3 regions of the Roseovarius conchicola genome follow, and region 1 is predicted to be linked to each of the others. Evidence: riboswitches for the same ligand, from Rfam matches in the RefSeq annotation. Region 1 holds a riboswitch; each other region holds the start of a gene.
What was found. A riboswitch is a leader RNA that binds a small molecule or an ion and turns the genes downstream of it on or off. The one in region 1 is predicted to bind cobalamin.
Positions count from the first base shown of each region.

Region 2: another riboswitch for cobalamin. It lies ahead of V6N02_RS11210 (energy-coupling factor ABC transporter permease); the one in region 1 lies ahead of V6N02_RS04090 (DUF1636 family protein).
Region 3: another riboswitch for cobalamin. It lies ahead of V6N02_RS14520 (hypothetical protein); the one in region 1 lies ahead of V6N02_RS04090 (DUF1636 family protein).

Region 1 covers NZ_JBGEHK010000001.1:866,176-870,685, reverse strand. The annotation lists gene V6N02_RS04105 (FecCD family ABC transporter permease) at 1-684, opposite strand, end outside; gene V6N02_RS04100 (ABC transporter substrate-binding protein) at 686-1,633, opposite strand; gene V6N02_RS04095 (ABC transporter ATP-binding protein) at 1,646-2,428, opposite strand; gene V6N02_RS04090 (DUF1636 family protein) at 2,425-2,829, opposite strand; cobalamin riboswitch at 2,930-3,148, opposite strand; gene V6N02_RS04085 (recombinase family protein) at 3,416-3,535, shown strand; gene V6N02_RS04080 (recombinase family protein) at 3,532-3,765, shown strand; gene aroQ (type II 3-dehydroquinate dehydratase) at 4,355-4,510, shown strand, end outside.
Region 2 covers NZ_JBGEHK010000003.1:401,754-406,263, reverse strand. The annotation lists gene cobF (precorrin-6A synthase (deacetylating)) at 1-691, opposite strand, end outside; gene V6N02_RS11210 (energy-coupling factor ABC transporter permease) at 756-1,433, opposite strand; cobalamin riboswitch at 1,505-1,718, opposite strand; gene cobA (uroporphyrinogen-III C-methyltransferase) at 1,736-2,461, opposite strand; gene V6N02_RS11200 (cobyrinic acid a,c-diamide synthase CobB) at 2,458-3,771, opposite strand; gene cobM (precorrin-4 C(11)-methyltransferase) at 3,768-4,510, opposite strand, start outside.
Region 3 covers NZ_JBGEHK010000005.1:35,439-39,948, forward strand. The annotation lists gene V6N02_RS14510 (alpha-hydroxy acid oxidase) at 1-866, shown strand, start outside; gene V6N02_RS14515 (hypothetical protein) at 948-1,259, shown strand; cobalamin riboswitch at 1,327-1,528, shown strand; gene V6N02_RS14520 (hypothetical protein) at 1,632-1,901, shown strand; gene V6N02_RS14525 (sugar O-acetyltransferase) at 1,920-2,468, shown strand; gene V6N02_RS14530 (DUF1127 domain-containing protein) at 2,664-2,885, opposite strand; gene V6N02_RS14535 (Mrp/NBP35 family ATP-binding protein) at 3,153-4,244, shown strand; gene metF (methylenetetrahydrofolate reductase [NAD(P)H]) at 4,263-4,510, opposite strand, start outside.

The DNA.
Region 1 (4,510 bases):
GGCGTTCAGCCAAAGATAGCTGCCGCACAACACCAAGATCACTAGCGGATAAATCAACTGGCTCCATTGTGCCAAACCCAACCCACCAAGCATCCAGAAGACCACTGTATGTGTGGCGCGTGGGTCGCCCAGAAAGATCAGAAGGTTGGCAAGGGACATGACGATGAACGACACGGCCACACCTGCCAAGATCAGGCGATCTGCACTGGTGGCCGAGGCAAATTGCGACACACCCAACACCAACAGTGTCGCCCCAAGCGCACCGAGGAAGGCAAACAAGGGCACCGTCAGAAGCCCAAGGAACATACCGGTGTGTAAAAGTGCCAGAATGGCGCCAAACGCACCGCCCGCCGAAATGCCCAGCAGGTGTGGATCGGCCAACGGGTTGCGCGTGACCGCCTGAAGACTGCCACCGACCATGGCCAGCCCCGCACCCACGAAGCAGGCCAGAAGAGCGCGGGGAAAGCGGATATCCCAGACGATAGCCTCGCGCCCGGCGGACCAGTCTTGCGCGATGGTGCCCGGGGCAATCTTGTTGATCACAATGCCCCAGACGGTTGGCAGGGGCACAGATATGGCCCCCACGCTGATGGCAACAGACATGGAGAAGAGCAGCAGGACAAGCCCACCGCCCGTCACAAAACGGAAACTGGTGCTGCGGCTGTCTGCTGCCCTTGCAATCATCTCATTGGTCCCGGAAAGCCGTGGCGAGAGTTTTCACCGCCTGGATGTTGCGCGGGCCTGGTGTGGCTTCGACATATTCCAACGTTACGAAACGGTCGTTCTTCACGGCATCCAGATCCGCAAAGGCTGGATTAGATGTCATGAAGTTGCGTTTTTCCTCGGCGGTCACCTCGCCGTAGTTCACGATTACGATGACCTCGGGATTGCGTTCAACCACGGTTTCCCAGCCCACAGTGGCCCAGCTTTTTTCGAGATCATTCACGATGTTGGTGCCACCGGCAGCCTCGATCAAAGCATTTGGCATGGCGTAACGGCCTGCCGTGAACGGAACGTCCTCTCCGCTGTCATAGACGAAGACACGCGGGGCCTCGCTCAGTGGGGAAAGGCCAGCCGTGAAATCGGCCAACTCGGCGCGGTAGCCTTCCACCAGGCTTTCAGCTTTGTCTTCAACGTTAAAGATTTTGCCCAGATTCAGCAGGTCGTTATACACGTCGTCCATGCTGGCGGCGGCTTTTTCACCGATGTGAATGCAGCTTTCCGTCAACTCATAGACCTTGATTCCGAAGGGCTCGAGCGTCTCGGGTGTCACCTCTCCGCCGACCTTCATGCCATAGTTCCAACCTGCGAAGAAGAAATCGGCATCCGCGCCGATCAGCACCTCTTTGCTGGGATACTTGGCAGACAGCTCTGGCAGTTCCTCAACCCCCGCCGTCATGGTTTCGTCCAGCGTTTTCCAGCCCGAAATGCCGGTGTATCCAACCATCCGGTCGGCCAGACCCAGCGCCAGCATCATTTCAGTCAGGTTGACGTCGTTCGAGATCGCGGCCCTGGGCGGCTCATTAAATGTGACTTCACGGTTGCAACTTTGCACGGTGGTTTGCGCAAACGCGGTTGTTGTCATCAAGGCAAGCAAAGCGCCCGATACAGTCGAAGTACAGGTCAGTTTCATCAGGGTTTTCCTTTAGTTCGGCAGATGAAATGAAAGATGCTGGTTATTGCTGCGGCTCAGCGTCTCACGTTGGGCGGTGACCCGGAATGTCCGGGACACCGATGCTTCGCTCAGCACCTCTTCGGGTGGGCCGAAACCCTTGCAGTGTCCGCCCTCAAGCAAAAGAACCACATCGCAGACTTGGGCCGCCATGTTCAGGTCATGCAGGGACACGACAATCGTCAGGCCCAGGGTGCGGATCAGCGACAGAATTTCAAGCTGATGGCGGATGTCGAGATGATTGGTCGGTTCGTCCATCACCAGCACCCGGGGCTGCTGCGCAAGCGCGCGCGCCACCATCACCCGTTGCCGTTCACCGCCCGATAGCGTGCCAAGGTCTCGGTATATCAGATGTTGAAGATCCATGCGGTCTATGGCCGCGTCAACAATCTCGGCGTCCCGCGCGCCGGGGGTCGAAAACCCCAGCCGGTGCGGCGTACGCCCAAGGGTAACGATGTCGTGCACAGTCAGCCCGAATGCACCAGGTTGCTCTTGCAGGACGGCCGCGACTTTGCGTGCCGCGGCACGCGGTGAGAGGGACCAGATATCCTCGCCATCCACCAGGATCCGCCCGGATGTTGGCTGTTGGTAGTGGTAGATCATGCGCAACAGCGTGGATTTACCCGCACTGTTGGGCCCAACCACGCCCAGCACCTGCCCGGGCTGAAGTTCGAAGCTGACTGGATGAAGCAGGCGGGGCAGAGAACTATGAGGCGCCCAGCTGATATCGTCCGCGACAAGGCTTGCGGCACTCATGACAGGCGCGCCTTGCTGTCTTCTGGGGCAAGCATCATGGCCGGAACCCGTGCCAGTGTATGCGTGCGCAACTTACCGGGTCGCTCAATCGCAGAACACCAACCATCCCCCGGAACTGCGTATTGCCGGGCAAACGCAACAAGGTCGTCAATATCCTGACCGGGCTCTATATCCCCGAACAGATAAGTGGCCTTGCGCGTGCTGTGGTAGGCAACCGTGCAAGGATGCTCACAACCTGCCATGCAGGCGGTGCCCGAGATTTCGAACGTTTCGGTGATCGTGTCACCGGCCGCATCGATGGCCGCGCGCAGCCGTTCGATCAGCTCATAGCCGGGATGACAGCTGTCGCTCTTGTGCTTGCACGATGTGCAGATGGTAATTCTGTGACTTGGTACGCCCATGTCGCCCTCCGCGATGGCGCGGGGCAAGCACAGGTCGATTTTCACACGGTTCAAACCGTAAAGCCATCATGGCCTCCTGTCCGGACACCCCGCCCAGGTTGAAGTTACATCTTTGATGGCAGGTCTCCTGACTTGCGGGTTGTCGCTTGCCCGAACCTTCCCAAACGCTGCGCGTTCAGTGGTGTTCATCGAGTTCGCTCGCCGCTCACAGTTGCGGGGGCAGTCACGGTTTTGGCGCCTGTTGGCTATTCCTCACCGTATTCCCTTTTCATTCCGAAAGCGCATTTGTCTTCCGAAAACCATCTGGGATCATTTCAGACAATAACTTCTCCAAGTCAATAGAATTACGGCATGCCGATTTCCGGAAATGGGGAAGGGCCATGATGTGCTTCAAAGCCGCCATGAAAGGGAAGATAGCCAGGGGCAGCTTTGTTCCGCAAATCGGTCATTTTGGCGCGATAAGGCGAGAGTCTAAATTGTATCAAAACTCATCATATTCGCACCAATGGGGCAGGGCCAAGATAACAACGCTCTGATGTGGTGCATATATCCGGTGCATATTTGCTGCATCTGATAGGCGCGGAATATGCTTATTGGTTACGCCAGAGTGTCCAGTCATGGGCAATCCCTTGATCGCCAGCTACGTGCCTTGAACGCCGCCAGTCTCGACAAGATTTTTCGCGAGAAGGTATCTGGAAAACTGTGAGGGGTCGGCCTCAGCTGGAATGTGCAATTGACAAGCTTGGGGCAGGGGGAGTGTTTGTGATCGCTGAGTGGAATAGGGCAACCCGATCTATGATTGATGGCATCACCATCATCCAGCGGATTGCGGATCGAGGTGCCTGCGTGAAAGTTCTGGACAAACCCTGGCTCGATCTGGCCACGCCGATGGGCAAGGTGAATTCTGGCTTTTCTCTCCGCCCTTGTCGAAGATGAACGAGAACGTATCACGCCGCGCGGGAATGAAGGCCGTGAAGGCACGGCCCAAAAGAGCGTCAGGTTTGGACGTAAACAAAAGTTGTCCGAGCATCAGCGCCAGCTCGCCCGTGAACGCATTGCCAACGGCGAGACTGCAGAGCCATTGCGCTAGACCTCGGTGTTGCTCATACGACGCTTTCAAGGTTGAGCTGACCAGCAGGGCGCATATGCCGCCGTGCCGTGGAGATTTCCTTCCAACGCAGGAAATACGCCAATGACTTAATTTTTGAATTCAGGGGGATATGTGTCTCAACAATTCAGTCCCATTATACAGATGATCCGACACATGCGCCGCGTTACAATCGTAAAAAGCGCATAATCAGTATTATGTAAATATAATATAAATGATGATTTGTAATTAATTTAGCATTTACAGAATGATACGGGATAAAGTTAACGCAATCTGGTTCGGCGGGATGATGGTCTGCCTCTGTCTTCTGCTTGTCCGAACTTAACTCCCGGGCTGGCTCCCTCAAGTCTTTCTTTTCGACTGGCCTCGACAGATGCAGCGCTGAGAGTCTAAGACTTGATCCAAAGGACACGCATTATGACATCTATTTTGATTTTGAACGGACCCAACCTCAACCTGCTGGGTCAGCGTCAGCCAGACGTTTATGGCTCGACCACGCTCGACGATATCGAAGAGATGAGCCAAGCGAGCGCCAAATCGCTAGGCGTCGCCCTCGCCTTTCAGCAACATAAT
Region 2 (4,510 bases), on a different contig from region 1:
GCGTTTTGAGGATCTCGTCTGATATCTGGTCCAACGCGCCGGACAAGCGGATTTCCTGTGGCATGCCAGCATAGGCAGACCACCAGATGTCAAACTCTCCGTCGGCCAGGGTTTGGAAGGCGCACCCACCGTCCAGCATGATGACGAGTGTGCTACAGCCCTCTGGCCAGCCCTTGTCGCGCAGCTGGCGGCCTGTGCTGATGGTCACTGGGCCACCGATCGTGTTGAGCGGGATGACGTGCCCTGCGGTCAGCGCTTGAATAGAGGTAACGCCTGGGATGACCTCGACCCGCAGTTCCATCTGCCCTTTCAGGCGCTCGGCAATGCGCAGCGTACTGTCATAGAGCGACGGATCTCCCCAGACGAGGAATCCAATCCGTCCTCCATTGGGCAACCCCGCCAATATCTCACGATGCCAGACTGCGGCGATGGCATCATGCCAGTCTTTGACCCGGTCATGGTAATCCGGGGTATCGGGATCGCGCACTGGCAGGTCAAACTCGGCAATCTGCGGTCCCTCCGGGCGCAGGACGTTTGCGCAAATCTGCCGACGTGCCTCGGCCAGGTCTTCTTTGTCTGCACCTTTGCGGGGGATCAGAATCAGATCGCACGCATTGAGTGCATCAACCGCCTGCAACGTCAGGTGCTGGGGGTTGCCAGTGCCGATACCAACCAGAGAAAGGAGATACATAGCAGGGTTCCGGAAACAAAAACGCGGCCCCCAAACCAGAGGCCGCGCTTGGATTTAAACAGGATCAGGCCGCCTGATGCAGCCGCGCATTGAACAATGCGCCGCCCGTCATCCCGCGGGCTGCCTTGGCTCCGGCCAGGACAGCGAGGTCCGCAATCGGCTCGATGATGATCACCAGCATATAGGCCGCCCCGAAGGTCAGAACCGATGTCATGGTCTCGGCACCCAAGCCTTGGCCGTAGAAGGCCCAGAACCCTACCCAGGCCACAACGCCGCCCTGATAGGCGGTCGAGAGCGCCAGAGCCTGGCTGTATTTCAGGTCCACGTATGCGGTGTTGGGCGCAATGATGCGATTGGCGATTTCACGCACCAGCCACAGCGGCACAAGAAGCGTAGTGACGTTGATGAAATATTGCGGCAGGTCGAACGGCGCGAACAGCAGACCTTGCGCCAACAGGCCCAGGGCCAGGCCAAACGCCGCCGGTGCGGCGCCCAGCAGCAGGAACAGGGTTGAGCCGAGGATGAAGTGGACTTCGCTAACGCCGACGGGATAGTGCGGCAGCACCTCGAAAAAGATGAAGGTCAGAGCGGTGGCAATCGCCGCGCGGCCTGCAAAGGCCAGCGCGCCGTTTTCGCGCACCATGTCAAAAGCGGCCTTGGCGGCAACACCACCTGCGGCGGCGGCTGTGGCATAAGAAAGCACGATTTTCGCGCCGTCTACGATTCCGGGTTCAATATGCATTTCACTGTCTCCTTGCCGTCTTCCCCGACGGCTTTGGTTATGAAGATGGCCCAATTTGGACCGGTTTGGTGGGGCACATGCCCCTGACGGCAGGTCTCCTGACTTTGCGGGTCGCTGCTTGCCGCGCCTTCCCGGGCTTGGACGCCCAGTGGCTTTGCGGGTCGCTCACCGCTTACAGTTGCGGGGGCAGTCACGGATTTGGCGCCTGATGGCTAAACCGCACCGTGTTCCCTTTTACCCCGGACGCTTTGCGCCGTTTTGGGGACCGTCAATAATTGCGTGTCACGTGAAGGCTTGGTCTGTCAATCCTTCTCAGTTGCCAAGGGGCCATAAAGTATCAGGGCCGGCGCGGTTGAGGCCGTATCAACCGTCACCTCCGACAGGCTGTGCACCGAATGCCGGGTCAGGCGTTGGGCCGGAGTTGAGACCGATTCTGCCAACAAGGCGGGGGTCTCGCCCGGCAGGCCTGCTGCGATCAGCTTGCTGGCCAGGGCGGCAAAGGTGCGCCGTCCCATGTAAACGACCGTCGTGGCAAGCGGATCGGCCAGGGCGGCCATGTTCAGATCTTCAGGCAGCATCCCAGCGACATCGTGGCCCGTGATGAACTGAACGCGCCGCGCCGTCAGGCGGCGGGTCAGGGGGATCGAGGCTGCCGCCGCTGCTGCCGAGGCCGCCGTAACGCCGGGGACGATTTCGAACGGGATATCGGCTTGCGACAGGGCGTCCACCTCTTCCTCAAGACGTCCAAAAATGCCCGCATCGCCGGATTTCAGGCGCACAACCCGCGCGCCCGTTTCGGCATGTTCCACCAACAGCCGGCTGACATGATCCTGCTTGGGCGAGGCGCGCCCCGCGCGTTTGCCCACCCCGATCAGGTCGGCCTCGGGGGGCACATGCGACAAGATCGGCCCCGAGGACAGATCGTCAAATAACACCACATCGGCAGATTGAAGGCGATCAACGGCTTTGACCGTCAACAGCTCGGGATCGCCCGGCCCGGACGATACGAATGACACAAACCCGCTCACGACGCGCCTGCGATCAGATGAAAGAAGGTGCCCGTGGCATGGCCGCGCCGTGATCCGGTTTCCGGCACTTCGGCCCCGTTGGCATCCACCACCGTGGCCAGCGGCGCATCGGGTTGCGCCAGGATGGTGGTATAGTGAAACTCGTGCCCGCGCAGCCCGGCCCCCATCGCCATCCCCGGCATCGGCGCTTTCAGCGTCACGCGCCGGTATCCCAGATGCATCTTGCGCTTCTCAAAGCTGGTCTCAAGCCCCAACAGGCCCGCCATCCGGTGCCGTGTCCCGGATTTGTCGATCAACCCGTCGCCCATGGCCATATAGCCCCCGCATTCGCCATGCACGGGGCGCGTTTCGGCAAAGTTCTGCAATCCACTGCGGAATGCCTCGGCGGCGGACAGAACACCCGCGTGCAGTTCAGGATAGCCGCCGGGCAGCCAGCAGATATCGGCGCTGTCATCCGGGGCCTCATCGGCTAGCGGCGAAAATGGCAGGATCTCGGCCCCTGCCGCGCGCCAGCTGTCCAGCAGGTGAGGATAGACAAAGGAAAACGCCGCATCCCGTGCCAGCGCAATGCGTTGCCCGGGGGGTGGCGGCATTTGCGAGGCCCCGCTCGGCGGTGTCGTTGCGCCAGCGGCGGCCAGCACGGCGTCCAGATCGAGATGTTCGGTGATGAAATCGCCCGCCGCATCCAGAAGCCGCATAAGCTCGGGCTGTTCCTCGGCCTGCACCAGCCCCAAATGCCGTTCGGGCAGTTCCACGGAACCCTGCCGGGGCAGGGCACCCAGAACCGGGACACCGACGGCCTCCATCCCGAGGCTCAGCAGCATTTTGTGACGCGGGCTGGCCACTTTGTTCAACACCACACCGGCCAGTTTCACGTCGGGCCGCATCGTCTTGAACCCCAGCGCTGTGGCTGCGGCCGATTGCGCCTGTCCCGAAACATCCAGCATCAGGATCACGGGCCAGCCGGTCATCGCCGAGATGTCGGCGCTGGCCCCAGACCCCGTCTCGCCCGGCTGCGCGACCCCGTCGAACAACCCCATGGACCCTTCCGCCAGGGCAAGATCGGCCCCCTCTGCCGCACCGACAAGCGCGCCCAGCATGCCCGGCCCCATCGCCCAGCTGTCCAGGTTGAAAGATGCGCGTCCAGCGGCGGCGCGGTGAAAGCCGGGGTCGATATAATCAGGTCCGCTTTTGAACGGCTGGACGGACATGCCACGCTTGGCCAGCGCGTTCAGCAGCCCCAGCATCAAGGTCGTCTTGCCGGTGCCTGAAGCAGGGGCAGATATCATCAATCCGTTTGGCAGGCTCATGTGGTTTCCTCCGGAAAACGGGGTTGGGTGCCGACAGGGCGGAAGCGCCGGTCATAATCCCCGGCGTAAAGGCAGCTTTCGTCAAATTCCTGCGCGCCCAGGGCAGAGCCCACAAGGATCAGGGCGGTGCGCCCGCGCTCGCCCCCTGTGGCTTCGATCACGGTGCCCAAGGTGGCGTGGATGATCTTCTGATCCGGCCATGTGGCGCGCCAGATCACGGCCACCGGGCAGTCCGCCCCGTATTTGGGCGTTAGCCGGGCCACCACATCGTCCAGCACATGCGCAGACAGGTGGATTGCCAATGTCGCCCCCGTGGCGGCGAAGTTTTCCAGCGTTTCATCTTCCGGCATGGACGAGGCGCGTCCCGAGGTTCGCGTCAGAACCAACGATTGCGCCACGCCCGGCAGGGTCAGCTCGGCCCCCAACGCCGCCGCCGAGGCGGCAAAGGCGGGTACGCCCGGGGTGACGTCATAGGGAATGTCCAGCGCACGAAGGCGGCGCAGTTGTTCGCCCATGGCCGACCAGACCGACAGATCACCGGAATGCAGCCGTGCGATGTCATGCCCCGCGTTATGGGCGGTTTCGATCTCGGCGATGATCTCATCCAGTGACAGCGGTGCAGTGTTCACGATTTTCGCGCCTTCAGGGCAATGCTGTAACAGGGCGTCAGGAACCAGCGATCCGGCATAAAGACAGACCGGGCAGGTGGCGATCAAATCGCGCCCCCGAAGGGTAATAA
Region 3 (4,510 bases), on a different contig from region 1:
ATTTGGCCCGGGCGGCGGCGGTGGAACAGATTCCCTATACGCTCTCGACTGTGGCCAGCCAGAGGCCCGAAGACCTGCAACCCGTCATCGGCGAAGACGCGTGGTTCCAGCTTTACACGCCCCGCGATCCTGACATTCGCAGCGACATGCTGACCCGGGTCAAAGCCGCTGGTTTCTCGACCCTAGTGATGACGGTTGATGTGCCCGTGGGCAGCCGCCGCGAACGCCAGATGCGCTCGGGGTTGACGCAGCCGCCTCGTTTGACAGCACGCCTTCTGGCGCAGATCGCGTTCCGTCCGGCCTGGGCATTGGGCATGACGCAGCAAGGGATGCCGCGGATGCGCCTGATTGACGATTATGCGCCCGATACCAAGGGGTTGCCCTCGAACGCTCATGCCGGATACCTGCTGCGCACCGCACCGGATTGGGACTATCTGCGCTGGGTGCGCGATGCCTGGGACGGGCCGATGGTGGTCAAAGGGATCTTGCGGGTTGAGGATGCCCAGCGGCTTGAAGATGAGGGCGTTGATGCGATCTGGGTGTCCAACCATGGTGGTCGACAGTTTGATGCGGCCCCGACCGGCATCGAGATGTTGCCGGCGATCCGGGCAGCGACACGCCTCCCCTTGATCCTGGATGGCGGTGTCGAGAGCGGGCTTGATATCTTGCGGGCCATCGCTTTGGGCGCGGATTACGTGATGATGGCGCGCGCGTGGCACTATGCGCTGGCCGCGCTTGGCCCTGCTGGCCCCGCGCATCTGGCTGATATCCTGCGCGCTGATCTGATCGCCAATATGGGGCAACTTGGCCTGACCAAGCTTACCGAGGTGCGCGAATGTGTTTGGTCCGGCTCGGTTCCGCGTTAACGATGTCTTTACCTTGTCGTTGAGCGGCTGCGCGCGATCCAATAGTTTGTGGTCACCGTGTTAACCCGGCGGAGAGGCGCGATGAAAGTGACCAGACTGATCCTGATCGCGACAGGTCTTTTGCTTTCAGCCTGCGCTGCGCCGCCCAAGGCTCCAACGATGAGCGCTTTTGATCTGGATTTGTCGCACCCATCGCCAAATTCCAATTACATCCGCGTCGCCCCGGGGGCGGGTGAAACCGGGTTGCCCCTGCCTCAACATATCCTGAGTCCCGATTTTTCAACCTATCTGCGCCAACAGACCGGGTGTGTGCGGGATGCCTCGCGTCCCACAGCAGTGTTGGGGAATCGTGTCATGCCCGCCGGGTATATGGTTCCGATCACCTGTCCATGACGACCTCTGCCTGTCGGTTTCATGCCGCATCGCGGCGAAGTTTGACTTGCGCGGTGTATCGCTTTGGGCAAAACTGAAAGTCTGAGGTGCCCCTGCGATTTGCACGATCAACGGGGAGAATTGGGAAGCCGGTGAGATACCGGCGCTGCCCCCGCAACGGTAAGAATTGGGGGATGTTGCACGATGCCACTGGGCCAGCCAACGGCCCGGGAAGGCGCAACATCCAGAGCCCGCCAAGCCCGGAAACCAGCCTTGGGTCTACGTCGAATCGCGGTGGGCGGTCGGGACGGATGATTGGCCTCAAAAGGCCCCATCCCTCTAGGCTCCATCGCCCCATCCGGCCCGGGGTGTGGCCGGGGAGAAACTGAGAACATGACTGCCACACGCATTATAGACGGGTTGGAAGCCCTTGACTTGAAAGGTGAAGATGCAGCCGCAGCCGCGCGGCTGGGGTTTCTGGAATGGGTGTTTGCCATGCCGGGCGCGGCCACGCCACAAGACGCGGTTGATGCGCTGAAAGTACCTGAGGCGCAGAATCCCGGTAGCGCTGCGGCGCAGGCTTTTGTCGATTTCCTGCACCAGGCGACCAGCCCTGTGACGCGACCCCGGTCACGGGGCGGGCGCGCGCGGCGCTTGCATTAGAACAGGAATCGGGCGGCCATGAATTCAGAACGCGAGAAAATGGCCGCCGGGCAATGGTATACCTGCCTGGACCCCGAATTACTGGCTATGCAGATGCGGGCGCGGGATGCGCTGCATCAACACAATCACCAACACCCGGATGAGCGTGGGCCGTTAGGGGCCAAACTGGCCGCGCTGATGGCACATGTTGGGCAGGATGTCTGGATCGAGTCTCCGTTTCATTGCGCCTATGGCGTGAACATCTATCTGGGCGACCGGGTCTATCTGAATTCGGGCTGTGTGTTGCTGGACACGGCCGAACTGCGCATCGGCGCGCGCAGTATGTTGGGGCCTCAGGTGCAGATTTACTGTCCCAACCACCACAAGGATCGCCAGAAGCGTGCCGAGGGGCTGGAACGTGCGCGTCCTGTCAAAATCGGAGAAGATGTCTGGATTGGGGGTGGTGCGATCATCCTGCCGGGCGTCACTATCGGCGACGGGGCCATTGTCGGCGCTGGCAGCGTTGTGACAAAAGATGTGCCTGCCGGCGTGACCGTCGTCGGAAACCCGGCGAAACCTTTGACTTGAAATAAGAATGGCGGCACCCGAGGGAGGAGAGGGTGCCGCCATCAAAGCACGTCAGACCCAAATGGGAGGAGGAGGGTCGTTCGCGATCTTGACCGGGTCAGAAACCCGGGAATTTTGGCTATGACATCAGGGAGGAGGAGTGCCATAGCCGGGTACAGATGCCCCGGGGGAGGAGGAGGGACATCCGATCTGGTGTTAGGTCTCTGCGCCGTAGACAGCCTCGCGGGCCGCGCGTTTGATCTCGCTGCGGTGCAGGCCCATATCGGCCAGTTGTGCGCTGCTGAGTGAGGACAACTCGTCCATAGTGATGCGGTAGTTGCGGTAATCCTGGATCCGCTGCACAGTCTTGTTCAGCGTTTCGGCGATGGTCAGGGTGAGCGCGTTGCTGCGCGATTGGGTCAGGGGTGCAAACGTCATTGTCTTGGGTCCTTGCGGAATACTATTCATTGCGACGCCCGTTCTGGGCTGCTCGTGTCTCTTGTTGGAGAAGATAGGTATATGCTGCAGGTGCACAATCCCCTGTCGGAGCAATGCTGCTATGCAGCAAGCGCATAGAAGAAAGTGACCTAACGTCATGCTATTGTTGCAATAATCCTGAGCGACACTAAGAGTGTTACGAAGTCGCCTTGCGCCCGGCGCAAAACATGCCACCTATAGATCAAAGGCCAAAACAGGAGCGCGCGTATGTCCATCACCCCAGAGCAGATCAAAGCCGAGTTGGATCGTCTGGAGCTGCCGGATGGCGGTACGCTGATCTCGCGCGATATGGTGCGTGCATTGATGATTGAAGGCGATACGGTGCGCTTTGTGATCGAAGCGCCTAGCCCGGATATTGCCCGCCAGATGGAACCTCTACGCGCGGCTGCAGAACGTGCAGTGCTTTCGCTGGAGGGTGTGGCAAATGCCAGCGTTGCCCTGACCGCGCATGGACCCTCAAAAGCCCCGCCCGCCGCCCCCGGCGGCGGCGCAGCGCCCAGCCTGAAAATCGGGGGGCATGCCAAGGGCGGTCAGGAATCGATACGGCCCGATACTATCCGCTCGATCCTGGCTGTAGCGTCGGGGAAGGGCGGTGTAGGGAAATCGACCGTTTCGTCCAATCTGGCCGTGGCCCTGGCCAAGCAGGGCCGCCGTGTTGGGCTGCTGGATGCCGATATCTATGGCCCCTCGCAGCCCCGTATGATGGGCGTCAACAAACGTCCGGCCAGCCCCGATGGCAAGATTATCGAGCCGCTGCATGCCCATGGCGTCACCCTGATGTCGATTGGCCTGATGCTGGACGAAGAAAAGGCGGTGATCTGGCGCGGGCCGATGTTGATGGGTGCATTGCAACAGATGCTTAGCCAGGTGCGCTGGGGCGAATTGGACGTGCTGATCGTCGATCTGCCGCCGGGCACGGGCGATGTACAGATGACCTTATGTCAACGGGCCGCGCCCACCGGGGCGTTGGTTGTCTCGACCCCGCAGGACGTGGCGTTGCTGGATGCCCGCAAGGCGATTGATATGTTCAACACGCTGAAAACCCCGGTGCTGGGCATGATCGAGAACATGTCGACCTTCCATTGCCCCAATTGCGGGCACGAGGCGCATATTTTTGGACAGGGTGGGGTTGCAGCCGAGGCCGAAAAACGCGGCTTTCCGTTCCTCGGCGCGTTGCCGATTGACCTCGACACGCGACTGGCCGGGGATTCGGGAATCCCGATTGCCGCGGGAAACAGCCCTGCGGCCGAAGCCTATGCGCGGTTGGCTGACCGTTTGATTAAAGGCGGGGTGGCCTGAGGCGCACAGGGTCGACGCTCAGGCCACATCCCGCAGCTGAACACGGGGTGTTACGCCCAAGGCATGACAGATATCCCGTGTCAGGTCCGGTTTGTTGAGAGTGTAGAAGTGCAGATGCTCAACACCGCCATCCAGCAGCTCTGAACATAGTTCGGTTGCAATGGCGGTTGCCAACAGGTCATGACGGTCGTCACGCAGCGCCTTTTCAAACGCATCGTCCATCCAGGCGGGGATATTGGCCCCGCAGGCCGTTGCAAACTTTCGCG